2 regions of the Cytobacillus sp. Hz8 genome follow, and region 2 is predicted to be linked to the other one. Evidence: riboswitches for the same ligand, from Rfam matches in the RefSeq annotation. Region 2 holds a riboswitch; the other holds the start of a gene.
The links. Region 2 has a riboswitch for thiamine pyrophosphate ahead of thiM (hydroxyethylthiazole kinase). Riboswitches for the same ligand answer to the same signal wherever they lie in the genome.
Positions count from the first base shown of each region.

Region 1: another riboswitch for thiamine pyrophosphate. It lies ahead of ACE38V_RS02480 (ABC transporter substrate-binding protein); the one in region 2 lies ahead of thiM (hydroxyethylthiazole kinase).

Region 1 covers NZ_JBHKFI010000001.1:489,829-505,392, forward strand. Annotated here, with positions in the region: gene ACE38V_RS02400 (methyl-accepting chemotaxis protein) at 1-473, shown strand, start outside; gene ACE38V_RS02405 (hypothetical protein) at 554-1,090, opposite strand; partial or broken gene ACE38V_RS02410 (hypothetical protein) at 1,251-1,301, opposite strand; gene ACE38V_RS02415 (CotH kinase family protein) at 1,532-2,620, shown strand; gene ACE38V_RS02420 (spore coat protein) at 2,962-3,960, shown strand; gene ACE38V_RS02425 (DUF2642 domain-containing protein) at 4,063-4,728, shown strand; gene ACE38V_RS02430 (diguanylate cyclase domain-containing protein) at 4,912-6,417, shown strand; gene ACE38V_RS02435 (hypothetical protein) at 6,647-6,946, shown strand; gene ytvI (sporulation integral membrane protein YtvI) at 7,140-8,171, shown strand; gene ACE38V_RS02445 (hypothetical protein) at 8,201-8,503, opposite strand; gene ACE38V_RS02450 (YjcZ family sporulation protein) at 8,949-9,053, shown strand; gene ACE38V_RS02455 (YjcZ family sporulation protein) at 9,077-9,211, shown strand; gene ACE38V_RS02460 (TatD family hydrolase) at 9,271-10,050, opposite strand; gene ACE38V_RS02465 (ABC transporter ATP-binding protein) at 10,040-10,795, opposite strand; gene ACE38V_RS02470 (ABC transporter permease) at 10,797-11,558, opposite strand; gene ACE38V_RS02475 (thiamine-binding protein) at 11,558-11,848, opposite strand; gene ACE38V_RS02480 (ABC transporter substrate-binding protein) at 11,861-12,856, opposite strand; TPP riboswitch at 12,927-13,039, opposite strand; gene ACE38V_RS02485 (nitroreductase family protein) at 13,209-13,841, shown strand; gene ACE38V_RS02490 (thermonuclease family protein) at 13,801-14,559, opposite strand; gene ACE38V_RS02495 (peptide chain release factor 3) at 14,788-15,564, shown strand, end outside.
Region 2 covers NZ_JBHKFI010000012.1:13,810-29,373, reverse strand. Annotated here, with positions in the region: gene thiE (thiamine phosphate synthase) at 1-619, opposite strand, end outside; gene thiD (bifunctional hydroxymethylpyrimidine kinase/phosphomethylpyrimidine kinase) at 606-1,436, opposite strand; gene thiM (hydroxyethylthiazole kinase) at 1,460-2,266, opposite strand; TPP riboswitch at 2,372-2,483, opposite strand; gene fabF (beta-ketoacyl-ACP synthase II) at 2,798-4,033, opposite strand; gene ACE38V_RS14860 (helix-turn-helix transcriptional regulator) at 4,142-4,999, shown strand; gene ACE38V_RS14855 (hypothetical protein) at 5,080-5,385, shown strand; gene ACE38V_RS14850 (Spo0E family sporulation regulatory protein-aspartic acid phosphatase) at 5,703-5,873, shown strand; gene ACE38V_RS14845 (zinc ribbon domain-containing protein) at 6,334-6,540, opposite strand; gene ACE38V_RS14840 (SDR family oxidoreductase) at 6,758-7,855, shown strand; gene ACE38V_RS14835 (aldehyde dehydrogenase) at 8,003-9,373, shown strand; gene ACE38V_RS14830 (sulfite exporter TauE/SafE family protein) at 9,978-10,853, shown strand; gene nagE (N-acetylglucosamine-specific PTS transporter subunit IIBC) at 10,913-12,364, opposite strand; gene ACE38V_RS14820 (PTS sugar transporter subunit IIA) at 12,678-13,166, opposite strand; gene ACE38V_RS14815 (hypothetical protein) at 13,850-14,029, opposite strand; gene ACE38V_RS14810 (FAD-binding dehydrogenase) at 14,327-15,564, shown strand, end outside.

The DNA of each region.
Region 1 (15,564 bases), on a different contig from region 2:
CAGGGGAGCAGGGAAAAGGCTTTGCGGTTGTTGCAAATGAAGTCAGAACACTGGCGGAGAAATCGGCAGAATCTACTTATCAAATTAGTCAACTCGTTTCACACATTCAGGATGAGACTCAGGCAGTTGTTCAAACTATGGAAGCAGTGAACCATGAAGTGAAAGAAGGAATGGATGTGATGACTACAGCTGGTAATTCTTTTACTCAAATTCAAGAATCTGTCAATTTAGTCACTAACCAAATGGAACAAGTAGCGGTAGCTGTAGAGCATATGTCAGAAGGAGTGAATCATGTAGTAAACTCCATGAAGGATATTTCATCATTTGCCAATGAATCCGCAAGTGCAACCCAAAGTGTTTTAGCCACAACTGAAGAGCAGGTAGCTTCTATGGAAGAAATCTCTTCAACCTCTTCACATTTGTTAAATATGTCAAAGGAATTGAAGGATATCATTGATCATTTTAAACTATGATTTTCCTTCATTTAATAGTTTATAAAATGAAGAAAAGAAGAGTTCACATTTTAGTGGAATACTCTTCTTTTTCTTTGCAATCAACATTTTGAATCTTTCCTAGTCTTCCTCGTTTGATAAGTGATACTCCCACATATTTCCGTCACGCCAGAATCTTTTTCTGGTTTTATAGAAATCATAGGCTTTGTATTTCCTAGAGCGAGATCTTCTTCTTCCGCACTTACGGCAATATCTTGAGTCGCGTCTTGAACTTCTTCGAGACCTTCTAGAAGAACGGCGGGAACTTCGCCCAGTACTTCTACAAGAGCATCTAGAGTTTTGTCTTGTACTTCTGGAGCGTCTTGTGGATCGGGAAGAACGGCGGGAACTTCGCCCAGTACTTCTACAAGAGCATCTAGAGCTTCGTCTTGTACTTCTGGAGCGTCTTGTGGATCGGGAAGAACGGCGGGAACTTCGCCTAGTACTTCTACAAGAGCATCTGGAGCTTCGTCTTGTACTTCTGCTAGATCTGCGGGAAGAACGTCTTGTGCTTCGGAACGAACGACCAGTACTCTTTCTAGTGCTTCTACTTGATCTCCGAGAACTTCGTCTTGTACTACGGGAAGAACGATTAGCACTGCTCATTTCTACATAGAATTCACTAGCTGTTCTTGAAGTTCTTCGATATGAACGGGTTCTGCTTCTAGAGGTTTGATTGGTATTCCGATTAGATGTACGGCGATTCCTTCTTTTTTCAGAACGAGGATCTTGGAACATAAAATTCCCCAGTCCAGAAGAATTTGCTGTTTGAACAGCCTGCTGAATATCATCACGGGTGTAACGACCCATAAATATAATTCCTCCTTTAAGAAATGTGTAAGAGAAAAGGCATCATGGGTTGTTTTACATATCCTTTTAATATCCATACACCCTTTTCTTACTAACAGGGTACGTGCACTAGGATAAAAATGTATGAGTAAATAGCGTATTTTTCTAGAAAATAGATAGATGTCATATGTGGCAATACACTCGTTTTTTCATAGGAATATTGTAAACAAAAAAAAAGGGATGATTGAAATATGGGAAATAATCAAATTCCGCATTACCATCTCTTTATTCATCCGTTAGATATAACTGATTTGAGAAGAGATATTTGGTGCGATGACCCTGTTCCTGCAGTGATGAAGTTCAATAAAAGAAAATTTGAGATTGATATTGTTTACCGGGGCTCACATATTCGCGAGTTTGATAAAAAGTCTTATTTTGTTTCGTTCCACAAACCGAGTCTATTTCGTAAAGCAAAAGAATGGCATTTAAACGCAGAATTTAAAGATCCGTCTTTATTAAGAAACAAGCTATCTTTAGACTTTTTTGCAGAGATTGGAAATTTGGCACCTCAATCCAGATATGTATTTTTAGTCATCAATGGGAGAAAGGAGGGGGTTTATCTAGAAATTGAATCCGTTGACGAGTATTTTTTGCAAAAAAGAGGTCTTCCGAGTGGATCCATTCACTATGCGATTGACGGTGATGCTAATTTATCTTTAATGAGTGATCTCGATAAGAAGGTGAAAGATTCCTTATTATTGGGATATGAAAGGAAATTGGGAATGGATATGGATGATGATTCTTTACAAGAAATGATCTTAATGATTAATACGACATCAAGGGAAGAATTTGAAAAAAAAATACATGTAATTATGAATGTGGATAAGTATCTTCGCTGGTTAGCCGGTATCATCTTTACGCAAAACTATGATGGCTTTGTTCATAATTATGCTCTATATCGAAATAGAGAAAATGGTCAATTCGAAATTATCCCATGGGACTATGATGCTACTTGGGGAAGAGATGTGAATGGAAAGACGATGGAAGAAGATTATGTGCGCATTCAAGGCTTTAATACCTTATCTGCTAGAATTCTCGATATTGAGCATTATCGAAAACAATATAAAAATTTATTAGAAACAATATTAAAGGAATATTTCACCATTGAACACTTAAGGCCAAAAATTGAAACCATGTATGAGCTCATAAGACCATATGTTTTATTAGATCCATATAAGAAAGAAAAGTTAGATGAATTTGATCGAGAACCGGAATTTATCTTGAACTATATAGAAGTACGCTCAAAATATATTAAAAACCAATTGACTAAACTAGATTAACCACATTCCTCAGATAAAGAAAATGACTTTATCTCGCGCTCCACTTATATTCATATCCCTAGTAGGCAACCGTTGATTTTTATAGAAATAGGCAATCGCTATAGGTCAAGAAGCAATCGTGATACGTATATATGCAGTATATATAACCTATATGGTTAAATGAAACGCAAAGGCGACTGTGCGGTGAGGGAAAATGACTAATACGAAATAAAAATATTCATAGGCCCTTATGTATCGATATTCTGCACTTAACTTCTGTTTACTCATGATTCTTAAAACAGAGTAATAGTTCATTCACTTAGCCAAAAGGAACCGTTGCAAAACAATAAAGGAGGATATTAATGAATAATCAAAATGTGCAAGAAAATGAGCACCCTCATAATGATTACTCAACTTCATTTCATTCTTTCCTAGAATCACTTAGGGGAAAAATGGTGACGATTTATCGTGGAGGGCCTGAGTCCAAAACAGGGATCTTATTAGATGTTCAATCAGATTATGTAACTCTCTTTTCTCAAAATAATAACAACAATAACAATAACAACAATAATAATAATAATAATCAGAACAACCAAAACCAAAATAATCAAAACACCGTTATTTACTATCAGGCTGAACATGTCAAAAGTATTAGTGAGGATTCCAAGTCAAACTCCATGCAAATTTCTCAGGTAACTAATGAAGAAGTAGACTATTTGCAATCAGAGTCTTTTATTGGGTTAATTACACAATTAGTGAATGTTCAGATACAAATTAATCAGGGAGGCCCTGAATCTAAATATGGTACATTGCTTACAGTAGCTGGTGATTTCCTTGTTCTATATACAGAAGATGACGGTATTGTATATTATAATGTTCAACATGTCAAAAGTATTTGCAAATACCAAAATAATAACAATAACAACAATGGAAATGTCAATCAACAGTATGTAATCACTTATCCAGAGTATCATATCGGAACGGATTTCCATGATGTCTTTAAAAATATGACTCATAAATGGGTTTCCATTAATCGCGGTGGTCCGGAAGCGATGGAAGGGGTTCTCGTTGAAAACGCAGGTGGTCATTATACCCTTATCAGCAACCAAGAGGTTTTAAGGATCCATCCTTACCATATTAGAAGTATCAGTTCTGGTCCAAAGGGTGCGATGAAACAAAATAATAACAGTAATGAACAATCTAATCAAAACAATCAACAACAGGAGAATTCACAAGAAAATCAGAATAAAGATTCTTCTAATAAAAATAATGATTCTAAGAAATCATCCCGTCGCAGCAGATCTTCCAGTCGTGAACATGTCGTAAAAACGATTGATTATGTATGGAAAGGCAGAAGCTAAACCATAAATGAATTTAGCTCAATATAAATTCTACCTCAAATGGTGCATTAGTCTTCGCTGGTGCACCATTTTTGTCAAGAAGGGAGGGAGACTATGAGTGAAATTCAAGGAATCGGAAACTTTCTTGGGATGGAAGTGGAAGTGGAGATTTCCGGAAGGACCTATTTCACTGGGATACTCATTGATATCGGGTTAGATATTCTCGTCTTATTTGATGGACAGAAATTCCTATATATTCCATTTCTTCATTTGCATAATATAAAAGAAAATAAAATAAAGGAGATTGCGGAGAAGCCGCCTGAAGCGGCACCGTTGCAATTTGAGAAGGAATCGATTTCTTATCGCAAAATATTAACAAATGCTAAAGGACAATTTATTGAAATATTTGTTACGGGGAATCGATCTATTCATGGATATATTACGAGCGTATTGAATGATTATATCGTGTTTTATTCCCCAGTTTACAAAAGAGTTCTTATTTCTATGCAGCATTTAAAATGGTTAACACCATATTTTAATCAGCTAACACCGTATACATTGAATACAGAAGAACTTCCAATCGTTCCTTCAACCCTTCCATTATCACGTTCTTTTGAGGATGAATTGAAAAAGTATAAAGATCAATTGCTTGTTTTTGACCTAGGTGATAATCCGGATAAAGTTGGCTTAATGAAGAATGTTTCCAATAATATTCTTGAACTTGTTCTTGCTGATGGCCAAACGGTCTATTGGAAGCTTTTGCATTTAAAAACGGTGAATTTTCCATAAAAATTTGACAGTTTCAAAGGAGATTCCTTTTTGATGGAATTTCTCCTTTTTTTTTATTTTCTTACTTCTTTTTACTAATATGTGGGTAACTTGGGAGATGATTTCACAAAATAGTAATAATCTTATTGACAATTTGTGTGTTAATATTTAATGTAAGTTTTTTTGTAAAGTGAGAGGGAATATATGCTGTTATATATCTTCAAGGATTTGACCATAAACTTAACAATATTTACTTCTGTTATTTTTTTAACTTGGCTCCCGTATCGCGATAAAATCCAAAATATTAATCAGCGTAACTATGAAATGATCTTGAAGGAAAAAATCATGATTGGCATTATATTTGCTATATTAGGAACATTTATTATGTTTTGCGGTATTAAATTGGATGGGGCATTGATAGATTTACGTCATTTAGCTATTGTTGTAAGTGCTATGTTTGGAGGATTGCCAGCTGCAATCATCACCGGGCTATTAATTGGAATAAATCGTTTTTTCTTTATTGATGGTTTTAATATCCCATCTTATATTGGATTATTGAATGCCATTAATATGGGGGTTATGAGTGGTTTCATCGTGACTCTTAGCAAAAAAAATAGCTGGTTATACATGAATTTATACTGCATTTTCAGCACAACTTTGGTACTTTTCCTATTAATTCATGATTATCATAATCTACTTCCCATCCTTGTTTCCTTTTGGTTTATATCGGCAGTAAGTGGGCTATTAATAAATAAGCTAATAAATTATATCAAGCACACGGTTCGTCTTCAAGAACAAATGAATGAGACTTTACAAGAATTGCAAGATATGAAATGCGCCCTTGATGAAGCTTCCATTGTCAGCATGACAAATAAATATGGTGTCATCACATATGTAAATGATAAATTTGTTGAAGTCTCTGGCTTTTCACGTTCGGAAATTATCGGGAACACGCATCGGATGTTTAATAGTGGGTATCATTCAAAAGAATTGTTTCAAGAATTGTGGGATACGATTCAGGCAGGTCGGATATGGAAGGGAGAGATAAGAAATCTATCAAAGGATGGTCATTTTTCATGGTTTGAGACAACTATTGTGCCTTTTATGAAGGATGGGAAAATCAAACAGTATGTAACAGTAAGAACGGATGTAACAGACCGGAAAAACTTAGTGTGGAGAATGAAGAATCTTACCAACCTTGATGGATTAACTGAAATAACCAATCGGCGTTATTTTGATTATAAAATTCAGAAAGAATGGAATCATTCACTTGAAGGTTATCCTCTTTCATTTATCCTTTTAGATATTGATCACTTTAAAGCATATAACGATACTTATGGACATATGGGCGGAGACGAGTGCTTAAGAAGAGTTGCGAAGAAATTAGTTGAGATAGCGAGTGCTGATTCATATACGGTATCTCGTTATGGTGGTGAAGAATTTGGGATCATCCTTCCATACACAAAAGAAGAGGAAGCAATTGTATTTGCTGAAAGGGTACGAAAAGGGATTGAGGCTTTAGCAATAGAACACTTAACCTCAAAAACATCTAATATTATTACAATTAGTCTTGGGGTAGCTACTATCATTCCAACGGAGCAAAATACGATTGAAGAGTTAATTCAACAAGCTGACGAGGCATTATATTTTGGGAAAAATAACGGTAGGAATCGTGTACATCTTTATAATCAATCACATATGTATGTATAACCCAAGAAAGTTCATATGATAAAAGAACATGATATGAATAATTAGGAAATAACTAGATGATGATCTCTATATTGAATAGAGGTCATTTTACTTTATTCGGGCAAATACCCATGCCATTATAAGATTTATGCATATTCTTTAGTGTGAAATAAAAATAAAATGACAAAGAGGAGGATTTGTAATGAATTCAAATATGCAGTATATGCCCGAATTTCCTCAGCCAGAATTAATGGACGGATCTATGGAAAGAAGACCGTTCGGCTTTGGCTTCGGAAGACCATTTGGTTTTGGGAGACCATTTGGCTTTGGCTTCGGAAGACCATTTGGTTTTGGGAGACCATTTGGCTTCGGCTTTGGAAGACCATTCGGCTTTGGGTTTGGAAGACCATTTGGTTTTGGGTTTGGCGGATGGGGATTACCATTAGGATTTTTAGGTGGATTAGCTGCCGGGTCTTTACTTGCTCCACCATATTATGGCTATGGGTACCCATACCCATACCCATACCCACCTTTTGGATACGGGTTTTAATTAGGTCATAAATTGAATAAGGCTAAGTCCATCTACTCATGGCTTAGCCTTTAAAAGAAGATAAATATAATATAAACATTTTACATAATATTCACGGTCTAACATAGTGTTTAATGATACAATAACAATAAGTGTATCTTATTAAACATATTTTTTTTATAATCGTAACGGAGAATCACAGAGGAGTATCATAATGTGGAAAAAAAGAATTATCATCTTGGCTTCAATTATCATTTTGTTTTTGCTCATTCCTTATGGATTACCTTTAATCTTTGCTCTGGCAACAGCAGTATTGCTTGAAGGTCTTGTTTCATGGTTTCAGAAGAGATTTAAGTTCAGTCGATTGCAGGCAGTAATTTCAGCCTTTCTATTTTATTTATTAATTTTAATTATACTTGGGTATAATCTGTTTGCTACCATCGTTAAGCAAATAGTTAATTTGTCACAAAATACACCGACATATGTTAATGATTTTTACGTGACAGCCATTTTACCACTTATCAAAATGTGGGAACAGTATTCACAAACTCTTCCAAAAGATGTGATTAAATCTACGGAGAAAACGATTGAAAATAGCGTCAATTCGTTAGACTCCTTCCTTCAAGGAATCCTCCAAGCAATGATTAACTTGATTACGGCTATTCCAGGATTTTTGATTGAGTTCCTCATTTATTTGGTTGCATTATTTCTAATTAGTCTTGAACTGCAAAAAATTAAGACAAATATCAAAAATCATTTAACGTTGGAGACCACGAAAAAAGTAACTTTAGTTATTCATCAATTAACTAAAGCTGGTGTAGGGTTCATAAAAGCGCAAATTATTTTCAGCCTTTTAACCTTCCTCTTGGCTTTTATCGGATTGACGATCCTGAAGGCACCACATGTTCTTCTATTTTCCCTTATCATTGTGGTCGTAGATATACTCCCTATATTAGGAACAGGCTCTGTGCTTGTGCCTTGGGGAATTGTCGCGATATTGCAGCAAAATGAACTGTTTGGGTTTGGTTTAATTGTTCTCTTTTTAATCATAACCGTTGTGAGAAGAATTATAGAGCCAAAGGTGTATGCCTCTAATCTCGGGATTTCTGCGCTTGCCTCATTAATTAGTCTCTATCTTGGTTTTAAAATTTTGGGTCTAATCGGATTATTTGTTGGACCTGCGATTGTTATTGTCTTTGAAACTTTAAGGAAGGCAAATATCATTTCTTCCAATTTTAAAATTTAGTAAAAAATAGGGCAGGAAATATCCTGACCCTATTTCCATTTTTTGTAAATTATTTTTCCACCTGTCAAATCGAGAGTATTTCGCTCACCTTTGTAAAGCAACTTCCCATCCTCATTAATTATCAAATTTTCATACGTATAAATATCCTTTCCATTCGGCATTTCGATAATTATTTTTCTTCCCAAATCTTTATTTGGCGTATCAATTTTGATTAAACTTTTTAAATAAAGATGAATAGAAAAGAATCCAATGATTAGGACACTAGTAAAAATAAATAGAGTCTTATAGAAAAGTAGTTTCTTTTTTTGAGAATGTCGATCATATCTATTCATTTTCTCTTTTATCCCCCTATAAATCCGTATTTCTTGATAAACATATGCGTAACCGGATAAAAAATTGCGAAAATATGTAAATTGTTAAAAATTAGATTGATAGAAAGGGTGTTTTCAGTCTTATAAAGTGAAACTTCCATCAGTGGGTGTTTTCGACGCACAGGACGTGCTAGTGCAGAAGTTGTGATTGACGTCGCGCTTTTAGTCTGCCATTCAACCCCCACTGATGGTTAGTTTAACTTATCGGACCTTTACGGACAGTTGATCTCCCACTTATCTTCTTCGTATCTCAGAATCTTTAAGTGGGAGTCTTACTGTCCGTTAAGAGTGGGATAAAAGCGGTCGAACGCCTATAGACTTTTCAGAAAAAATGTGTGTTTGTCTAATCGCACATATTAGGTGAATGGAATAGGATATAGGGAATTCAAATAAGGGAGGTATGAGCATGTCAGGCGCAGTTGGTTATAATGCAGGATTTGCTTTATTGGTAGTACTCTTTATTTTGTTGATTATTATCGGTGCTTCATGGGGATTTGGAGGATTTCATTAAGCGTAAATAGGGGGGGTTAATGTATGCCATTCGGATATGGATATGGTGGCTTCGGCGGCTGTGGATACGGTGGTTTCGGTTTCGGTGCAGCGTTTGCGTTAATCGTAGTGTTATTTATCCTTCTCATTATTGTAGGAGCAGCTTGCTTTACTTGGTAAGAAGGAATGAACGAAAGCAGGGAATTCCCTGCTTTTGTTTGTAATCAATAGGTACATATTTATTTAATCATGTAAAATTTTTTCGTCTGTGTGAGTATTTGTGAATAAATGATTTCTTCTGATTTATTTTTTAGTTCTGCTAATTTTTGAATGGATAGTTTCATCATCAAAGGATTTGTTCTTTTTCCATGAAAGGGACCCTCAAATGGCCATGGCCCATCTGTTTCGATAAATATTTGTTCTAATGGGTAAGCGAGAGCTAGTTGTTGAATTTCTTTTTCGTAAATGAGGTCTGGAGTATAGGATATATAATATCCATTTTTAATCATCCGCTCTACTGTCATTTGATCCCCTTTGAACCAATGAAAATGTGCTTTTTGTATGGAGTATTGTTCTAATAAGTCACACACAAGCGGCGCATCATCGTAGACAGCGTGAAGGATTATGGGCTTATCCCATACTTTTGCAAATTTAATAAATTCTTTCAATATTGAAATATATGGTTCCAATGGAAATGAGTTTGTTCCTTCTTTTAATCTTAAATAATATGGAAGGCCGACCTCGCCAACGGCAACCATATGATTAGAATGCTGGCTCATCCAATTCATTAAGGATGATAATTCCTCATCGGAAGGAAGAGGTTGCTCGGGATGATAGCCAAAAGCGGTATGTACCTTTGGATAAATATTTGATAAGGATAAGTTTCTTTTACAGGAACTGAGATCAGTTGAGACGGTGATTAACGCCTCAACTGATAACTCATGGTTAAGGATAAACTTGATTTCGTCATCTTGATATTGATCTAAATGAATGTGCGAATCAACCATTTTATTTTCCAACGGAAACACGATCCTTTGCGGTTAAAGTATAATAAATGGATTTTTTCCATTCAAGAAATTGTTCCTCAAGCAAAAGCGTTTCACTTCGAGGTCTCGTGTAGGGAACATCGAAAATACGCGCAATGCTCGCTGGTTTATTGGTTAATACCACAATCCGGTCGGATAAAAACAAGGCTTCTTCAATGCTATGGGTAACAAACAAAATCGTCTTTCGATTGCTTTCCCAAATAGATAAGAGCCATTTTTGCATTTCCAATTTTGTGAATTCATCTAATGCAGAGAAAGGTTCATCCAGAAGAATGACGGATTGTGGGCTAAGCAATGCTCGAATGAATGAGACTCTTTGCTTCATTCCCCCGGATAATTCATCGGGATAGGCTTTCAAATAATCTCCTAGACCTGCTTTTTGCAGCATCTCTATTGCCTTATCATGATCAATCTTACCTTTAATCTCCTGGCCTAGGGTAACATTTTTTAAAATGGTTCTCCATGGGAAAAGAGATGGTGTTTGAGGCATATAGCTTATCAAACCTCTCTTGCCATTAATCATTTCTTTATTCAGGGTTATGATGCCATTATCAGGGGTTAGGGTCCCTCCAATGAGATGGAGCAAAGTACTTTTTCCACTTCCTGATGGCCCTAAAACAGAGATAAATTCTCCTTCATTTACCGTTAAACTGAAATCTTTCAAAACGGGCTGCTGCTGAAATCCAAACGAAACCTTGTTTATGGATAAGATGCTCACTTTAATGCTCTCCTTTCCTCTGCCAACGAATCCATCTTCGTTCAAACAGGGTAATAATAGCGATAAAGAGAAGACTTAAAATCATAATAATAAAAATGGCTACAAAAACCTTTGCTGTTTGAAACGATGATGAAGCTAATGTCATATATACTCCAATTCCTGATTTTGCTCCGAGCCATTCGGAGATTACCGCACCCATGACGCTATATGTAGCAGAAATTTTCAGTCCCGAAAAAATCGCTGGAAGGGCAAAGGGAAACTCAAGCTTTTGAAACAATTGGAGCCGTTTTGCTCCTGCCATAATCATATATGATTTCAATTCAGGTGTGGTTTGCTTAAACCCATCTAATGCTGCGACAGTAATTGGAAAAAAACATACAAGAGTGATCACAATTAATTTTGGCAATAACCCAAATCCAAACCAAATAATAAGGAGAGGAGCAAGGACAATAATCGGCACATTTTGCGATAATATAAGCAAAGGATAGAAGGCTGATTCAAATGCAGGAATAAGATGAAGCAAGATAGCCGTTAAAAAACCAATCCCTGATCCAATCAATAATCCAAGCAATGATAATTTAATAGTAGACACTAAATGAGGAAGGAAGCTTGTCCAATCATTGATCCCTTCTAGAAATATGGCACTAGGTGATGGAAGCAGCCATCCTGGTACTTTTGCTAACCGAACCGCCAATTCCCAAATAATAAGAATAAGGAGGAGAACCATAAATGGTCTCCATCCTTTTCGAAGTAAACTCTTCATTATCGATATTTCTCCGTTAATTGATCCATTGTAATTCCCTCTGGTTGGTAAAGAATTTTTACTTGAGAAATCACGTTTGGACTTCCGATTTCAATCATACGTTGATTCATCTTCGTAATAATGGTAAAGAGCTGAGATAATTCTCCTTCCATGGTTGTTTCCAAAGGATGAACTTCATAGTTGACTCCTGAATCCTGAATGACTTTAATAGCTTCATCAACATATGGAATGACGTTTTCCCCGTTTTTTGTTTTTGGGATGATTTGAATACTTATAAGTGCATTTGCCATGTCTCTCGCTCCTTATTTTGGTAAAAATTCATTTGTGAAAGCTTTTTCTGAATCAAGCTTTTTCTCTAATAATCCATGATCATACATCCATGTTGCATAATTATCCCAAACCTCCTTGCTTTGATAGCCCCATTCCTTTGCATCATCTTGATATTTCGGAGAAAGCCATTCCTGACTTTTCTTTACAAGGTTTTCATTTAAATCAGGAGCTGCCTTAATTAAGATTTGCGCAGAGTCATCGGGATTCTTGATCGCATACTTATATCCTTTCGCTGCAGCTTTCATAAATGCTTTAACTGTTTCAGGTTTTTCCTTTATCATCTTTTCATTAGAGGTTAAAACAGGAGTGTAGTAATCTAACTTCTTAGAGTAATCTGTTAAATAAATCATGTTCAGTTTTTCGCCGCGAAGCTCTGATTCAATTCCTGTCCATCCATAATAAATCCATGCGAAATCAATATCTCTCTTAACTGCAGTAAAGAAATCGGTGTCCCCTATATTGATAATATCCACTTTCTTTACATCTGCATGTTCTTGTTCCATAAGTGAGGTGATGACGGACTTTTCAATAGGTGAACCCCAGCCACCGTATGTATGTCCTTCAAAATCTTTTGGGCTTTTAATATTTTTGGCAACAGGTGAAGCAAAACCAGATGTATTATGTTGAATGACAGCAGCAATCGATACTAAAGGAACTCCTTGAATCCTCGCTAGTGTAACACCTTCCTGATAACTCACTCCAAATTCAGCTTTACCAGAAGCGACTAATTGATCAGCACCAGCTTCTCCCGGTTGGATAATATCAACATCAAGTCCCTCTTGCTCGAAATATCCTTTAGCCTTTGCTACATAAAGACCTGTATGGTTCGTGTTTGGTGTCCAATCAAGAACGACAGTCACCTTTTTCAGTTCCTTTTTCTTTTCAGCTGATTTGTTTGACTGCTCTTTGCCGGTACATCCGCTTAATAATAGAAGAAGCGAAATGATGGCTAGACCTATTTTTTTCATGATAATCTTCCTTCCGTTAGTAAAAAATAAAAGCACCCAGGCAATGAACCTGGGCGCAAATAAATAAACATAAAATAACTGAATATGTTTCCTACGCTGGTCTCATCCAGATCAGGTTCAAAGGGTCTACATCTTATATGGATGTACTCTCAGCCAGCACAACTGGTTCCCCTAATATTCTTACCTATTCAATTAATTTCTATCTCATTATAGCAGATTTAATCCATTTGACTAGTAAGGATATGAATATTTGAAAGGAAAAGTCATTATTCTTGACGAATGATTATGGAAATAGTAAGATGCAACTGTACTTACTAAAAGTAAGCAGTTGACTAATAGGAGGTAAAAAAACATGACGACAGTAGCAAATAAAACTTTATCAGAAGTAATTAAAGAACGCCATTCTGTTAGAAAATATGATCCAGAGTTTATGATTTCAAAGGAAGAAATTGAAGCAATATTAAAAGAAGCAACACTTGCGCCATCATCCAGTAATCTTCAACCTTGGCGCTTTATCATTTTTCAAGACAAAAATATTAAAAAAGAACTAAAAGCCATTGCCTATAATCAAGAGCAAGTAGAGACATCCTCAGCTGTGATTGCAGTATTGGGGGATAAGGAAATGTATAAAAATGTAGAAAAGATCTATCATAGTGCATTTGAAGCAGGCTTTATGGATGAAGCCAATATGAACCGTTTGATTCAAAGTTCCAATAACACCTACCCAGCAGCTCCTGTTGAAGCACGCATAAATATTGCTTCTTTCGATGCCGGCTTAGTGACCATGCAGCTAACATTGATTGCTAAAGATAGAGGATATGATACAGTCATTATGGGTGGTTTTGACAAGAATCAATTTGTAGAAAAGTACAATGTAAATGAACGCTATTTTCCCATAGTTTTAATTGCTTTAGGAAAAGCTGCTCAAGATCCATTTAAATCAACTAGACTACCACTAGAAGACGTTGTTCTTGAATATAAATAATAATAACAAGGGAAGGCGCGGTATTTGCCTTCCCATTTCTATTTTGGTGCTCTAAAGCCGGCAGCTTCTGCTTCGTTTTTGGTACAAAACCATTTTCTGGTTTTGTTTGCTTATATGACGGAGAATCGGGGGTATGATAAATTTTTTCTCCACGCGAATTAATATTTCCTTTAATCTTGCATTTTTGATTAGGAATTTTTTCCTCGTTTTCTGCCTGTTTCTTTTCCTCAGTACGGTAATTTTCCAATGACCAAATTCCTATTTCTTTTTCTTGAGCCTTTTTTTGAATGGCCTTAAATTCATCGACGTATTTTGTATTTGATGCATATACAACGACTCGAGCTAATCCTTCTTCGAGCAGAGTTTCATTATACATTTTTCCATTGAGATAGACATAGGCTAATAATCTCCCATACTGATCACGTTCACTTACATCAAGCTCTAATTGAACCTGTTGATGTAGTAATGTTTTTTTTGTAAATGCAGATGCCTCTGGTCCAAATGGTTGTACTGGTTTAGTTGGATGCTTTGTCTCAGGAGTATCCACAAGAAGCATCCGAATTCGCTCTTCCTTTCCATTTGCAAGCTTTACATCTATCGTATCGCCATCAACGACATAAACGACTTTCCCTGTAAATCCTTTCGAGTCTGTTGCTTGTGAACATGCAACAAGCAGAATCAAGCATAAGAAAAACATCATTGTGATCTTTTTTTTCATTAGCAATAGTTCCTCCAATTCATGACTATGATATCAAGGATTTAATGAAATGGGGAGTTTTTTAATAAAATCATTCAAATGGTGGATATTCGTCTACCTTTCTATATAGAATACTTTTTAGGGATTCTTCATGAGAAAATAAGTAAGGAACATTGCAAACTTTCCTTTAGAAAGATAAGATTAAAATTGCGGTTTATATTGTTTGCATGAAGAGAGGAAAAGAAATATATGGCAAAAAATATTAAAGAGGAAGTCTTATCTCGTCGGACCTTTGCGATTATCTCCCACCCGGATGCGGGAAAAACGACTTTAACGGAAAAGCTTCTGTTATTTGGTGGTGCAATTCGTGATGCTGGGACGGTTAAAGGGAAGAAAACTGGGAAGTATGCGACCAGTGACTGGATGGAAATAGAAAAGCAAAGAGGAATTTCGGTTACCTCGAGTGTGATGCAGTTTGATTATCATGGATGCCGTGTTAATATTCTAGATACACCAGGACACCAAGACTTCAGTGAAGATACTTATCGTACATTAACAGCGGTCGATAGTGCAGTTATGATTATTGATTCGGCTAAAGGGATTGAGGAACAAACATTAAAATTATTTAAAGTTTGTCGCATGCGTGGAATTCCTATTTTTACCTTTATCAATAAATTAGATCGTCAAGGGAAACAACCATTAGAATTGCTGGCTGAATTGGAAGAAGTTATGAATATTGAATCTTATCCAATGAACTGGCCAATTGGAATGGGAAAAGAGTTTTTAGGAATTTATGACCGTTTCTATAATCGGATTGAGCAATTTAGAGTGGATGAAACAGAACGTTATATCCCTTTAAACGATGATGGCGAAATTGAAGGAGATCATTCTCTAAAGCAATCTGGTTTGTATGATCAAACGCTTGAGGAAATTATGCTTTTGAATGAGGCAGGAAATGAATTTTCACGGGAGAGAGTTTTGGAAGGGTCGCTAACCCCTGTTTTCTTTGGTAGTGCGTTAACTAAT
Region 2 (15,564 bases):
CTTCCTTTGGAGAATGGGCCTCGCTAATGGCCGTGATGACAGAAACCCCATCAGCCCCTGCCTTTATTACAGCCCCTGCATTATTTTCCGTAATTCCACCAATTCCCACAATTGGAATCGTTATTCCCCAATTGCGAAATTGCTCAATTAAAGTGGTTCCCTTTGGAGTCTTTGCATCCGCCTTCGTTTTAGTTGGAAAAATCGGTCCCATTCCAAAATAATCAGCTCCCCCTTCGATTGCCTTGATGGCTTCTTCAAAGCTATGAACAGATACGCCAATGATTTTATTACCAACCCTCTTTCTTACAGACTCAATGGATTCATCCTCTTGCCCGATATGAACCCCGTCTGCACCAAGTGCTATCGCCAATTCAATATCATCATTCACAATAAATGGAATATGGTGTTCTCGACAGATTTGCTGTAGCTCTTTTGCAAGCTGGTATTTTTTACTTCCCGTGAAAGCTCCAATTCCTTTTTCCCTGTATTGGAAAAAGGTAATTCCTCCTTCAATCGCCGCCTTTAAAACCTCTGCAGGACGATGCTTACAATTAGGACTTCCTAATATCAAATAAACCTTTAATGCCTCTCTTAGCTCAAACTCATCATTTAACCTCATGATTCATTACCACCCTTTGATGATGCTGCTTTTTTCGGTAAGCCCAATGATTCGTTGGACCATGCCCCTGACCAATAAACAGCTGATCCTCAATGGCTGCTTGTATAAAGTCCTTCGCTGTTGCCACTGCTTTATGAACGTTTGCCCCTTTGGCTAACTCTGCCGTAATCGCTGCTGAAAAGGTACAACCTGTGCCATGGGTATTTTTGGTTCGCATTCTTTTACTCGTAAATGTCATGACATCTTGCCCATCAAACAATAGGTCCTCCGCTTTCTCTTGATTTTCTTCATGACCACCTTTTATCACGACATTTTTTGCTCCCAAAGCATGCAGTTTTTTTGCCGCAGTTAATTTTTCTTCATATGTATGGATCGACATATTCGTTAAAACCTCTGCCTCTGGAATGTTAGGAGTAATTACGTATGCAAGTGGCAACAAATATTGCTTTAATGCCGTCACTGCTTCTCGTTGCAGGAGCGATGCCCCTCCTTTTGCGATCATGACCGGGTCGACCACCACTTTCTCCCAATGATATTGCTCTATTTTATTTGAAACGGCTTGAATGATCTCTGCATTAAAGAGCATTCCTGTTTTTAAGGCATCTGTTCCCATGTCCTCTCCAATAGATTCTATTTGCTGATTGACAGCTTCATGGCTTAACGGATAAACGGCTTGAACCCCTAAGGTGTTTTGGGCCGTTACAGCAGTAATAGTACTCATCCCATACACCTCCAGCTCTTGAAAAGTTTTTAAATCGGCTTGAATCCCTGCACCGCCTCCGCTATCTGATCCTGCTATTGTTAATGCTTTCCTCATTATCCGCTCGCCCTTTCCACTAATTAAATCCTTTTATATGAACCAAATTGCTCCACATCTTCAGGAGAAACAAGTGCCAGTTGGTTAATAAATTCAATTTGAAAGCTCCCTGGTCCCTGATTTGCAATCTTTTCTGCAGCCTTTTCAGCAGCAATTCCATAGAAAACTAGTGCCGATAAGGCAGCTAATATGGAATCCTTCTCGACTCCAGAAAACGCCCCAATAACAGAGCTTAAGAGGCATCCCGTTCCTGTCACTTTTGTTAAAAGCGGATGTCCATTAGTCACTAGATAGGTCGTTTCTCCATCTGTTATCACATCCTCTTTTCCTGTTATAACGACAGTTGTTTTCAAGCTTCGTGCTGTCGCCTTAGCCAATCCAACAATATCTCCCTTTTGTTCTCCGGCATCCACACCCTTGATCTCCCAATTTTCTCCATAAACGTGAGCAATCTCTGCAGCATTTCCTCGTAAGATGGTTAGTTTCACTTCACTTATTATTTTTCTTGCCATCTCGGTCCGAAAAGAAGTGGCACCAGCCCCAACTGGATCTAAGATCACCGGAATCCCGCACTCTTTTGCTGCCTTTCCTGCGAGAATCATAGAGTTAACCACCTCTCGATTGAGCGTCCCAATATTCAAAACTACTGAACTAGCTATTTTCGCCATATCCGCTGCTTCTTCTGGAGCATAAGCCATAACAGGAGAAGCCCCAAGGGAAAGTAACCCATTTGCAGTAAAATTTGTAACGACCACATTGGTAATATTATGGACAAGCGGCTTGAGTTCTCGCACCCTTTGCACAATAGATCCTAAATCTTCTCTCTCCATCTCTTCATTCCCTCCAATTTCTTTTCATAAAAAGTGAGATACTCCTTAAAACGCAAAAATGCCAGATCCAATAAGGACCTGGCATTAAATAGTCAAAAATAAGTGATTCCCACTTGGCTACTTTCCTACGCTGGTATTGTCCAGATCAGGTCCAAAGGGTTAAAAAACTTAGCGTTTTTCTCTCAGCCTAATAATATAGGCACCCCTAGTAGATAAAATGTTATTTAATTTATATTTATAATAGTGGAATGATTTGTAGAAGTAAAGGATTTTTGTTTAATTCCATTAAGTATGATTACCCATAAACTATATGAAAGCATAGCTTCCGATATCCATCTTCTCCTCAGAAAACTCATCGTCCATTCCCTTAACAAGGTAGTTGTACCATAAAAGTCAGGATGAACATTTTACTCATTCGTTTTCTATTAAATTAATATATTTCCCATGCAGAGAATATTTTCGTAATTAAACCGAAAATAGTAGTTTCGTTGTATGAAAATAGAGATCTGTTTTTTTGAGAATTTCTTTCATTTATATATACTTTTTCAACACAATAGCTGAATTATGCCCTCCAAAGCCAAAGGAATTGGATAGGCCAATATTTAATGTTGTCTTACGTGCCCCATCTGACACATAATCTAAGTCACACTCTGAATCAGGTTTCTCTAAATTAATAGTTGGTGGAATAACTCCTGTTTCTAAACTCTTAACAAGCGCAATAGCTTCTACTCCACCTGCAGCGCCAAGCATATGGCCAAGCATTGATTTGTTGGCGGTAATGGGGATTTGATAGGCTCTTTCTCCAAATAACTGCTTGATTGCTAAAGTTTCTGAGATATCCCCAACCCCAGTACTTGTTGCATGTGCACTAATGACATCTATCTCATCTGTAGATAAAGCTGCCTTTGCTAATGCCTTTTTCATCGCTGTCAAAGCCCCTCTTCCTTCTGGATGAGAAGCCACCATATTATAAGCATCAGAGCTGGCTCCATATCCAATTACCTCAGCATAAATAGGTGCATTTCTTTTAATAGCATGTTCAAGTGATTCTAACACGAGAATTCCTGCTCCTTCACTCATAACAAAGCCATCCCGACTTTCATCAAATGGCCTACTAGCTGCAGTTGGATTCTCATTTCTTGTTGAAATCGCTTTGACATTTCCAAAGCTCGCTAAAGATATTCTGGTTACAGCCGCTTCAGAACCGCCTGCAATCATAATATCTGCATCATCATTGCGGATTGTATGAAATGCTTCGCCAATTGCTGTATTTCCAATAGAACAAGCTGTCACAGGAGAAAGCGATGGACCAAGGGCACCATATTTGATACTGATTTGAGCAGCTGCCGCGTTTGTAATCATCATGGGAACTAAACTCGGACTGACTCTACCAGGTCCACGTTGTTCTAATGTATAAACATTTTCAATCAATGTCTGTATTCCACCTATTCCAGAACCCACATAGACTCCGAATCTTTCCAGATCTATTTTATTTAATTCAATTTGGGCATGGTTCAAAGCTTCTTCAGCTGCTGCTAAGGCAAACTGACTAAAACGATCCAATCGCCTAGCTTCCTTAGTTCCAAGTCGCTCTTCAGGATCAAAATCACGAACAAGACCAGCTATTTTCGTTTTCATATCATGAACATCAAAGGTATCAATGGCTGTTATCCCTGATTTTCCTTCAACTAAATGGTTCCAAAATGTATCAATATCATTTCCCAGAGGTGAAATAACCCCCATTCCAGTTATGACGACTCTCTTCATTCAAACCCCTCCAAATTTTTTCTAATTTCTATTTTATCTCTTAGTTATCCTATTACAAGTTGTTGTTTATCCTAGTATAATGAGTACTATGATAAGGAGGTGCTGACCATGAATCCTGAAACAAGGCTTCAGGCATTATCAGATTTTTTAAAATTAAAGCGTTCCAAAATTCAGCCACATATGGTGGGATTACCAGAAGGCATTCGAAGAAGAACACCTGGACTTCGCAGAGAAGAGGTTGCCCAACTAGCTGGAGTGAGTACGACTTGGTATACATGGCTTGAGCAGGGGAGAGATATCAAAGTCTCCATTTCCGTATTAGATGCTATTTCAGAAGCCTTGCAATTAACCAAAGATGAAAAGGCTTATCTTACTGCATTAGCCTTCGATGAAGGGAATAAATTCTCCTTCGCTTCGGAAACAGAAACTACCATAAGCCCATCATTAAATAAAATTCTTCAGGAACTCCAATATTGCCCAACCATCATAACGGATCGGCATTGTCATATTGTTGGCTGGAACCAAGCGTCAGCCCATGTTTTTTTGGATTTTGAACTCATCCCAAAGGAACAAAGAAATCTCATATATTTATTATTTTCTCGCAAGGAATTTAAGAGCTTAGCCGTAAATTGGGAGCATTTCGTCAAGGGCTTTATCGCGATTTTTCGTACCTATTATGGTCAATACGTCGCTGATAAATGGTACTTTCAATTTATCGAAAATATGGGGATAAAGTACCCAGAGTTTCATAAACTGTGGGAGGAAAGTGAAGTGAGCTCAGCACCTGAAATCCTCATCGAATTTCGCCACGCAAAGGCTGGAAAAATGGTATTTGACCTTACTTCTATGCAGGTACATGGAAACAATGACCTTAGATGCAGTATTTACACACCCGTTGATGGCACAACAACAGAGGCAAAACTGAAAAATTTACTTGAACATCATTCAGGTCTTCATTTTGATTGATAATGGAATATGTTTTACTTTAAAACCACTTGTTATATGGGAAATTTTAGGATATATTGAATATTAATTGAACAACAGGGGTGGAGATTATTATGTTTTTAAATAAAGAGAAAGTAGGATATATTTTAGGTATTACATCTATAGTACTTGTGATAATCAGTATCATTATGTTCTATGTACAAAGAGGACCAAATGTTGATATTGATTTCGTTGTCACCATTTATAGCATCTTCTCAATTATTGGCATTTTACTTGCTATTATTTCCTCGATTATGTCAAAACGACGTAGTATACGTAGCATCGGCATAATTGGCTTTATCGCAAACGGATTTGTTTTGTGTTGCGCTTATCTATTATTATTAGCAATGGGAATTGGAGAACCATAGAATTTCTTCAAGAGTTCAAACCTTAATTTTTAATGTTTAGGTTTATCTGCTGTATTTACAAGAGTACCACTATCACAATTTACGCCACACCATTTATACACAATCGGATTACTTTTTTTCGTCTCGGCAAATACACAATTTACTAAACAAGGAGAATAGATGGATTTCCGCTCATTTACAGGAAAAGCAACTATCGATTTCTTATCCTTCTATACACCTTGAAAACGTTCAATAAATTGTAATATTTCTCCGAAAAAATTAAGTTTTTTCCAATTATAATAGTTTTACCTACTTTTTTATTAAAGGGTGAACTATACATGCAAACATTTCTTGTTACAACCATCCAACAACTAGAAGAAAAAATTGCTATATTAAGGAAAAATATGATTGAATTTGGTCTAAAACACGGCTTAAATAATGAAAAAACTATTCAAATGAGCCAAGAACTCGATTGTCTAATCTATAAATATCAATTGCTTATCAATTAATATTCTAGTTTATCTTCCTAAAACAGTTCTTAATTCTCCTTCCCTTTCTAAAAGTTTTATCATCATCAATCCTTTGGTGATCAATAGAAGGGCGATTCCATCATAGATGAGTCACACATCAGAACATAGTCCGATTGATAAGAAATAGAATGAATTTATATAATTTGAAGATTCGTTAGTTCCTTCAAAAAAATTAATACTTTTGCACTTAGCAGAATCCTTTCCCAAAATAATCGTTTTGGGTTTTTTTGTCTAAAATCACATAATCGCAGTAGCCTTCCTTTTTTCCTTTGTCATCATATTGATGATGATTTCTCCTTATCGATTGAGAGAGAAGAAATCATACGAAAGTTTCGCCCGAAACCAAAACCATAAGAAACGTGGAGTAAGGATTTCCGCTTCCTCGCTCTCTGATTTTATTAAACTCCTTATAGCATAATGAATGTCATGAACCCATCTCTCATCCTCCAAAAAATAAATCCAATAGATTAGATGTATTGCTTGAATTTTTCATATAAAACTCTGAGTACCCACAATTCCGGCAATATACCACTGTAAAATGATTATTCTGAAGATCAAACATTTTCGATAACCCTGTTCCCGTCATCGCAACCTCCTTTGTTCTGGCATCTTTACTTCCACATTTAATACAACCTTTTTCATTCATCTATTCCACTCCTCGTATCGTAAATTTAGAATCCTTTTTCCCTTATATATGATTATTCATTAAAGAGGTTTCATATATTTGCAATTCACTAATTATTTTCTTAATTTTACAAAAAATACAAATATTTCTCTTGACTATCATAGAATGATTACATATATATGGAATAGATGGTCTTTTACCTTTATTCCAATACATTGATTCAAGGAGTCGTTAGCACATGGCCAATACTTATTTCTTTACCGGTTTTCCGGGATTTATTGCTACTTCTTTAATTAAAAAAATTATGACAGAAAAGGATGAAATCAATCAATTTTATTTACTGGTGCAGCCTCAATTTTTGCAAAAGGCAGAAGAGACACTAAGAAAAATTGCATTAGATGAAAGTCTGTTGTTAGAGCAATTTACTATTATCCCAGGAGATATAACCCTCCCTGATTTAGGAATGGATGCTGCGATACTTGATGAATTAAAAGGGGAAATTACTCATGTCTTTCATCTTGCAGCTATTTATGATCTCGCCGTACCAGAGGAGTTGGCAATTAAGGTAAACATAAATGGAACTAAAAATGTCAACGATTGGCTTCTAACCTTACATAATGTTCAACGCTATGTATATTTTAGCACCTCATATATTGCCGGCACTCGAGAAGGGAGAATATTAGAATCAGAGTTAGATAAGCACCAAAGTTTTAAAAACTATTATGAAAGAACAAAATTTGAAGCGGAAGTTTTAGTTCGTCAAATCATAAGCAAGGTTCCTACCACCATTATCCGACCTGGCATAGTTGTTGGGAATTCGCAAACGGGTGATACGATTAAATTTGATGGCCTCTATTTTATTTTGAATTTTTTTGATAAGCTTAAGTTTTTGCCTATTATCCCTTATTTAGGCGCAGGAAAGGCTGAAGGAAATTTTGTCCCGGTTGATTACATTTTTGCAGCAACGATTTATCTTGGACATGCAGATATTGGAATAGGAAAAACCTATCAGCTTACTGATCCGAATCCATATCGATGCAAAGAGGTTTACCATATGCTGATGAAGGAGTATCTTGGAAGAGAGCCGTTTGGAGTCATACCACTTGGACTGGCAAAATGGTTTCTTTCTTTTTCTGCTATTCGAAAATGGTTAAGAGTTGAAAAGGAAGCACTTGATTATTTCACATGCATGGCCGAGTACGATTGCAGCCAGACTCAAAAGGATTTAAAAGGTTCCGGAATCACTTGTCCTAATTTCAAAGATGTAATCCCTGCGATGGTCCTTTTTTTTAAGCAACACAAAAATGACAGTGAAAAGCAGGTGAAGATTCAATAAATAAATGCTTGATTCCCCCTAAAAAATCATCTCATTCAGTATAAAATGCCTGTTTTTTAGGATAGTATCTATTTTTTATCACCTAGCAACCTCTAATTGTATATAGTCAATAAAATAGCAAAATTACAATCAAAAAGGAGGGATCAAATGGTTAATTATCAGAATCTAGTTAAAAAGCAAAGACATTTTTTTCGTACTAATACAACAAAGAATATATCCTTTCGTATTGATGCATTGCAGCGCTTAAGGACAATGATTAAAGATCATGAAGAGGATCTTTTGGCTTCCTTAAAATCTGATTTAAATAAATCCGAATTTGATGCTTATTCAACTGAGATTGGTGTCGTTCTCGAAGAAATTCGTTTTACTCTAAGTCACATTCGTGCATGGATGAAGCCGAAAAAAGCGAAAACACCGATGACTCACATTGGTTCTTCTGGTTATATCTATTCAGAACCATATGGAGTGTCTTTAATTATTGCACCGTGGAACTATCCTTTTCAATTAGCGATTGCTCCTTTGATTGGGGCAATTTCTGCAGGCAATTGCGCGATAATCAAACCATCTGAACTTACTCCGCGAACATCTGAGATTTTAGCTCGCCTTATTCATGAAACCTATTCTGAGGAATATATTGCTGTCGTATTGGGTGGTGTGGAGACTAGTCAAGCTCTTCTACAGGAAAAAGTGGATTATATCTTTTTCACAGGAAGTGTTCCGGTTGGAAAAACCATAATGGAAGCAGCGGCAAAAAATTTAACACCTGTAACACTTGAATTAGGTGGGAAAAGTCCTTGCATCGTGCATAAGGATGCTAATATTAAACTCGCCTCCAAACGAATTGCCTGGGGAAAATTCACAAATGCTGGTCAAACCTGCATTGCACCTGATTATTTATACCTCCATCAAGATATTAAAGAGGAGTTTTTCCATCATTTGAAGGATGCCATTAAAGAGCTATATGGAGTGGATCCGCTAGAAAATGATGCTTTTACCCGCATTGTAAGCGAAAAACATTTCAATCGTCTGTCTTCTTTCTTGCATGATGGAGAAATAATTGTTGGCGGAAGGACAAAATATGAAACATTAACGATTGAGCCAACCGTTCTTACCAATATAACCTGGCAGGATGCCATCATGGAGGATGAAATATTTGGACCGATACTCCCTGTACTGGAGTACCAGGATTTATCTTTTATGCTAGAAGGAATCCATCATCATCCCCATCCGTTGTCTCTTTATCTTTTCTCTGAGAATGCTGACATCCAACAGAAAGTATTGAATGATGTTTCCTTCGGTGGAGGCTGTATTAATGACACCGTATATCATTTTGCCTCACCCTATTTACCTTTTGGAGGTGTTGGAAACAGTGGAATAGGCGCATATCATGGAAAGGGAAGCTTTGACACCTTTTCCCATAGAAAAAGCGTATTAAAACAAACCACCTTATTTGATATTCCATTTAGATATCCAAATGTAAAAAATGGTTTGAAGAAAATTAAAATGTTTTTGAAATAGTGGTTTAAGAATTTTATTCAAAAGATCTGTTCCAAGATTGGAATAGGTCTTTTATTTTTTTAAAGACCCTTTTCATTTTTTTTGCTATTAGAATATATAAATTAGTGGCTCATTCAGACATCCATGTATGAATTGAAAGGCATTTATGAAGGAATCAAATGTCTATTCAGAAAGTTTTTAGGAATTAAAAGGAAATGGAAGCCGGATCGAAGGAAAGAATAGATACCTCATTTTCGCGAGTAAATGTTTTTTTTGCGAATAATCTGGTTCTCGCTTCTTTTTGAATAAATTACAAGACCATTAAATCCGAATGAAGAGCCTATTCGGACAACTAAAATAATTTCACTGCAATCAAGTCTAAATCAGATGGCTTCGACAAAAGATTAAAATGATATTCCAAAAAAGCAGCGTTTTATATACATTCCCACCAAAAGAACATTTCAACATTTGCCCATTTTTATCTAGTTAAAGAACCCAATTTTTGGCTATTTCATATTGTAAGTTAGAAACTTGATTAGATTAGTGGTCCACGATAAGCCACGTATTAGGACTTTTCTATTTTCTAATCTACTCAGAAATTGGTTGAAAAGGAGTGTTTTTTCCCATGAAAAGATTAATTGTTCTTGCTCTAATCGGATTAGCAGCACAATTAGTAGACGGTTCTTTAGGCATGGCCTATGGGGTAACATCTACCTCATTATTACTATTATTTGGAATTGCCCCAGCGGTAGCTTCTGCATCAGTTCATATGGCAGAAGTAATCACAACTGCTGCATCAGGAGTCTCCCACATTCGCTTTGGAAATGTGGATAAACAAGTCGTCTACCGATTAATCATACCCGGTTCGATTGGTGCCTTTCTTGGTGCATGCTTTATAGGAAGCATTCCAGGAGATATAATTAAACCATATGTCTCTTTTTTTCTATTATTATTAGGGTTTTATGTCATCTACCGTTTTCTATTCAAATTTAATCCTACAATGAAAATAAAGAAAAAAATGTCAAAAAAAGCTTTTCTCCCCCTTGGCTTTATTGCTGGCTTCTTTGATGCGACGGGAGGTGGTGGATGGGGCCCTATTGCAACACCGGTTCTGTTAACCAATAATGAAATGGAACCAAGAAAAGTCATTGGTTCCGTTGATACGAGTGAATTTGCTATCGCTGTGTCCTCTACTTTAGGTTTTCTTTTAACATTAGGATGGACGCAAATTAATCTTCAGTGGGTCTTTGCTTTAATGATTGGTGGATTGATTGCTGCCCCAATTGCCGCATGGCTAGTCAAAATTATTCCTACAAATCTTCTTGGAACCTTAGTAGGAGGAATTATTATCTTCACAAATATCCGAACATTGCTCAGTTTATTGGATGTTTCCCCTTCCGTTACCATCTTCACCTATTTCGTGATTATCGGTCTTTGGGCAATAGCAATAGGCAAAGTAAGCTGGAAATTAAAAAAAGAAAATATTAAAACCATGGTATGAAAAAAAACACAATGTTTATTCATGATGATAAACATTGTGTTTTTTACCGTTAAATTTGATTATTTTTTACGGATTTTCTCTATTTCATCTGCGACAAATTGAACTTGCGTTCCAACAATGACTTGAATGCTTGTTGGTCCCACAATATTGATACCAGGAACACCAGTAGCCTTAATCTTATTTTGGTCAACAGCATTCATATCTTTTACCTCAATCCGCAAACGAGTAATACAGTTGTCAACAGAGGTAACATTGGCATCTCCGCCAAGGCCAGCATAAATTTGTGCTGCCAAGTTTGCAAATTTTCCACTTTTATCCATACTTACATTTGCAGCTTCTCCATCCGTATCTGCCTCATCATCTTCTCGACCAGGGGTCATTAAGTTAAATTTCGTAATTAAGAAACGGAATACGAAGTAGTAAATAACCGCAAATACTAAACCTTGAACGATTAGCATATAAGGCATATTCGCTAAAGGAAGTCTTGAACTCAAGAAGAAGTCAATAAAACCAGCGCTAAAACCGAATCCTGCTGTCCAGTGGAAAAAAGCAGCAACTGCTAAAGAGATACCTGTTAAAACAGCATGAACAACATAAAGCATAGGAGCTACGAACATGAAAGAAAATTCAATTGGTTCAGTTACCCCAGTTAAGAACGCTGCAAAACCAGCTGCAAGCATTAAGGATGCCACTTGTTTTTTATTCTTATCCTTTGCCGTATGATACATAGCAAGACAAGCTGCTGGTAAACCAAACATCATAACTGGGAAGAAGCCAGCTTGATACATACCAGTGGTTCCTTTAACCCCTTTACCTGACCAGAAATTACCAATATCATTGATGCCAGCTACGTCAAACCAGAATACTGAGTTTAATGCGTGGTGCAATCCAGTTGGAATTAATAGTCGGTTGAAGAAACCATACAAACCTGCACCTGCAGCACCTAATTTACTGATGCCTTCCCCAAAAGATACTAATCCAGTATAAAGCACTGGCCATAAGAAATAAAGAATGGCAGATACTACGATCATAGAGACAGCTGACATAATTGGAACAAGACGTTTTCCACTAAAAAAAGCAAATGCATCCGGTAATTGAACATGGCTAAATCGATTGTACATCGAAGCTGCCACTAAACCGGAAAGCATCCCTACAAAGGCATTACCGATTTTCCCAAATGCAGGGTCAACCTTTGTTGGATCAATTCCTTGAAACATCGCAACTGTAGCAGTTGATAGCAAAGTTGTAATAACTAAATAGGCAACTAATCCGCTTAGTGCAGAGGATCCATCTTTATCTTTTGCCATTCCTAACGCTACACCAACAGCAAAGAGAATTGGAATATTATCTATTAATGAGCCACCAGCTTTGGTTAAGAAAGCAGCAAGTGGATTTCCAGCCCCCAAACCTGTGTCAATCCAATAACCAATACCGAGCAGGATAGCTGCTGCTGGTAATACTGCTACCGGAAGCATCAAAGAACGGCCTAATCTTTGGAAATACTTTTTCATGGTAATTCCTCCCATTAAAAAATGTAAAAATTCAAACATGCATATTCAGTTCATAACGAAGGAACGATTGCTTTTGACTAAGAAGTTTTCGTGTTAGGAAGTAAGCCATCTTAAAACAGATATGAAATATAAGACCAGTGAACCAAAAAGACACTATACATCCTTTAACTTTCCTAAAAGCTAATTCCACGAACAGACAAACCGGATTATCCTTTTTCATCTTTTAATTCAATTGCATCCCCCCTTTCAATTATTTATTTGATAGATTATCAATTATTCTAAATAACAACCTCCATGGAATTACCAAGCACTGTTACTTACCGGAAGCTGTCAAAATTACTGTCTTACCCACTAAACCTCTCTTTTCATCCGTCGCAACATATTTTTTACCACTATCCACGCTATTCGTGATGACGATTGGGGTAATGATGCTTTTGGCATGCGTTTGAATATATTCCAAATCCACTTCCATCAAAAGCTGCCCTACTGTTACCCTTTCTCCCTCTTGAACCTTTACATGAAAGCCTTCTCCTTTTAAATTCACCGTCTCTAAACCAATATGAATTAGAATTTCAGAGCCGTCATTTGCAAGAATGCCAACTGCATGCTTTGTAATTGCGACCTGAATAATTTTCCCTTCTACTGGCGCAAAAATTTGCCCATTTTTTGGAATCATCGCAATTCCTTTCCCCATCATTTTTTGACTAAATACAGGATCTGGAACCTCTTCGAGTGGAATTATTTCTCCCTCGAATGGTGCATATACCTCTAATTTTGGTTTTTTAAAGATGTGAAAAACCATTTTTATCACTCCTAAATTATTGCTATGGTTAAATTCTAAACCCAAATAAACATCATGGACCTACTTTCTATTATTTGAATTATTTGTTAAATTTCTTCATATTATTTGTAAGTTTTAAAAAAAGTTTTACTCAGAAAAGTGAAGGAGGTTTATAAGAAAATAATCAAAAAAGGCATGGGGGTATAATGAAAGGCTCTAATAACCTTCAATTTTACCACCATGCCTGATCGTATCAGTTACATGTGATCCATATATCTTTTATAAAATAGCATACCATCAAACTTTTGAATTGACAATATGAAAGCGGTAACAATTTTAATAAAATTAGGAAAATTCTTCAACTTGCTACTTTGCCCATCGTTTTAAAATCTTGCTATTTCAAAATATAAATTATTTCAAAATAACAATATTTCCTGTAGTTTTTTCTTTAACACAGTTATTCCTTTAATCTAAAACACTCTAAATGAAACAACTGAAATTCAAGGATTATTTATTCGTGGCTCTCATGCCATTACGGTTACCTAAACAGAAATTCAAGTCGATGTTGTTGTATAAGCTGCCATTAACCTTTTAGCTCAATTATTATTAAAGATTGGTCTTTTAAGCATATTCACAGCATAATTATGCTCACTAATTCTTCGAATCCTGTAAGAAAAGCAAAAGTCAGGTCAACAACCTGACTTTTACTCAATAATTCCCTTTTCCTTTAAATTTTCAAGTGCAGCATTTTCATTCTCTTCTTTTACTTGATATTCAAGTGTTCCTTCGATTATTTTAGCGCAGCGTCCACCAAATGGTTTTAGGGCCTCTTTAATCATTTTAATATCAACAGCTGAATCTTTAATCGGATAACTTACTTTCATCTACATTCACCTCCCTCATTTTAACTATAAAAAATTAACAGGAATCCTGCAGTGATAATCGTTACACACTGAACGAAAATTTTATTCCTATATATTTCCCTTTAACCTCATTCTCATCTCGCTTCGTTCTAAAAGACACTTTACACGATTTTTAACATTCCTATATAATTAAATAAATTTAAATATTGCGAAAATAATATAAAGAAGAAGATTTCATGAATGGTTCAGCAGAATCATATACTGAAATGACATTTAAATGATTAATAGCTAGATTTTTTGTATGAGGAGGATGCTTGCATGAAATTTGATGTGATTGTAGTTGGGGCTGGACTTGCAGGATTGGTGGCAACAACAGAACTTGCAGCAGCGAGGAAAAAGGTGTTATTGCTTGATCAAGAGCCTGAGTCATCCCTTGGTGGACAAGCTTGGTGGTCTTTTGGGGGATTATTTCTCGTTGATTCTCCTGAACAAAGGCGGCTTGGAATTAAAGATTCACGTGATCTAGCATGGCAGGATTGGCTTGGAACTGCTGGCTTTGATCGTGAAGAAGATGAGGATTATTGGGGATTAAAATGGGCTGAAGCTTATATTGATTTTGCTGCTGGGGAGAAAAGAAAGTGGCTAGCTAAACAAGGCATCCGCTTTTTCCCAATTGTCGGATGGGCGGAGAGAGGTGGGTATCTTGCTGATGGACATGGAAATTCCGTTCCACGATTTCATATTGTTTGGGGAACAGGTCCCGGTTTAGTTAGGCCATTTGAGAGTAAAGTCCAAAAAGCGAGATCGCACGGCTTAGTAGATTATCGCCCACGTCATCGTGTGGATGAATTAATAACGGAAAATAGAGCCGTTGTCGGGGTTAGAGGGGCTACGCTTGTTCCTAGCTCTGCAGCACGTGGTGAAGCAAGTACACGTGAGGTTAGTGGAGAATTTGAATTTTACTCTCATGCCGTATTGGTTACAAGCGGTGGAATTGGTGGAAATCATGAATTAATTCGACAGAATTGGCCCGAAAGGCTCGGGAGGCCCCCAAGAAATATGATTTCTGGTGTTCCTGCCCATGTTGATGGCAGAATGCTTGCGATTACAGAAAGAGCAGGAGGAAGAATTGTCAATCGTGATCGCATGTGGCACTACACGGAAGGAATTAAAAACTGGGACCCAATCTGGCCCATGCATGGAATTCGTATTCTTCCCGGACCTACCTCCCTTTGGATAGACGCAAAAGGTAAGCGCTTTCCAACACCTAATTTCCCTGGATTTGATACATTGGGTACTCTTAAAGCCATTCAAGATACAGGGTATGAATACTCTTGGTTTATTTTAACGCAAAAAGTCATTGAAAAAGAATTTGCCCTTTCCGGCAGTGAACAAAACCCTGATATTACAGGAAAAAGCATCAAAAAGGTCCTATCCCGGATCTTACCAGGGCCACCTGGACCCGTTAAAGCCTTTATGGAAAAGGGCGAAGATTTCGTCATTGCTTCAAACCTCTCTGAGCTTGTTGCTGGTATGAATAAATTAACGGGTGAAAA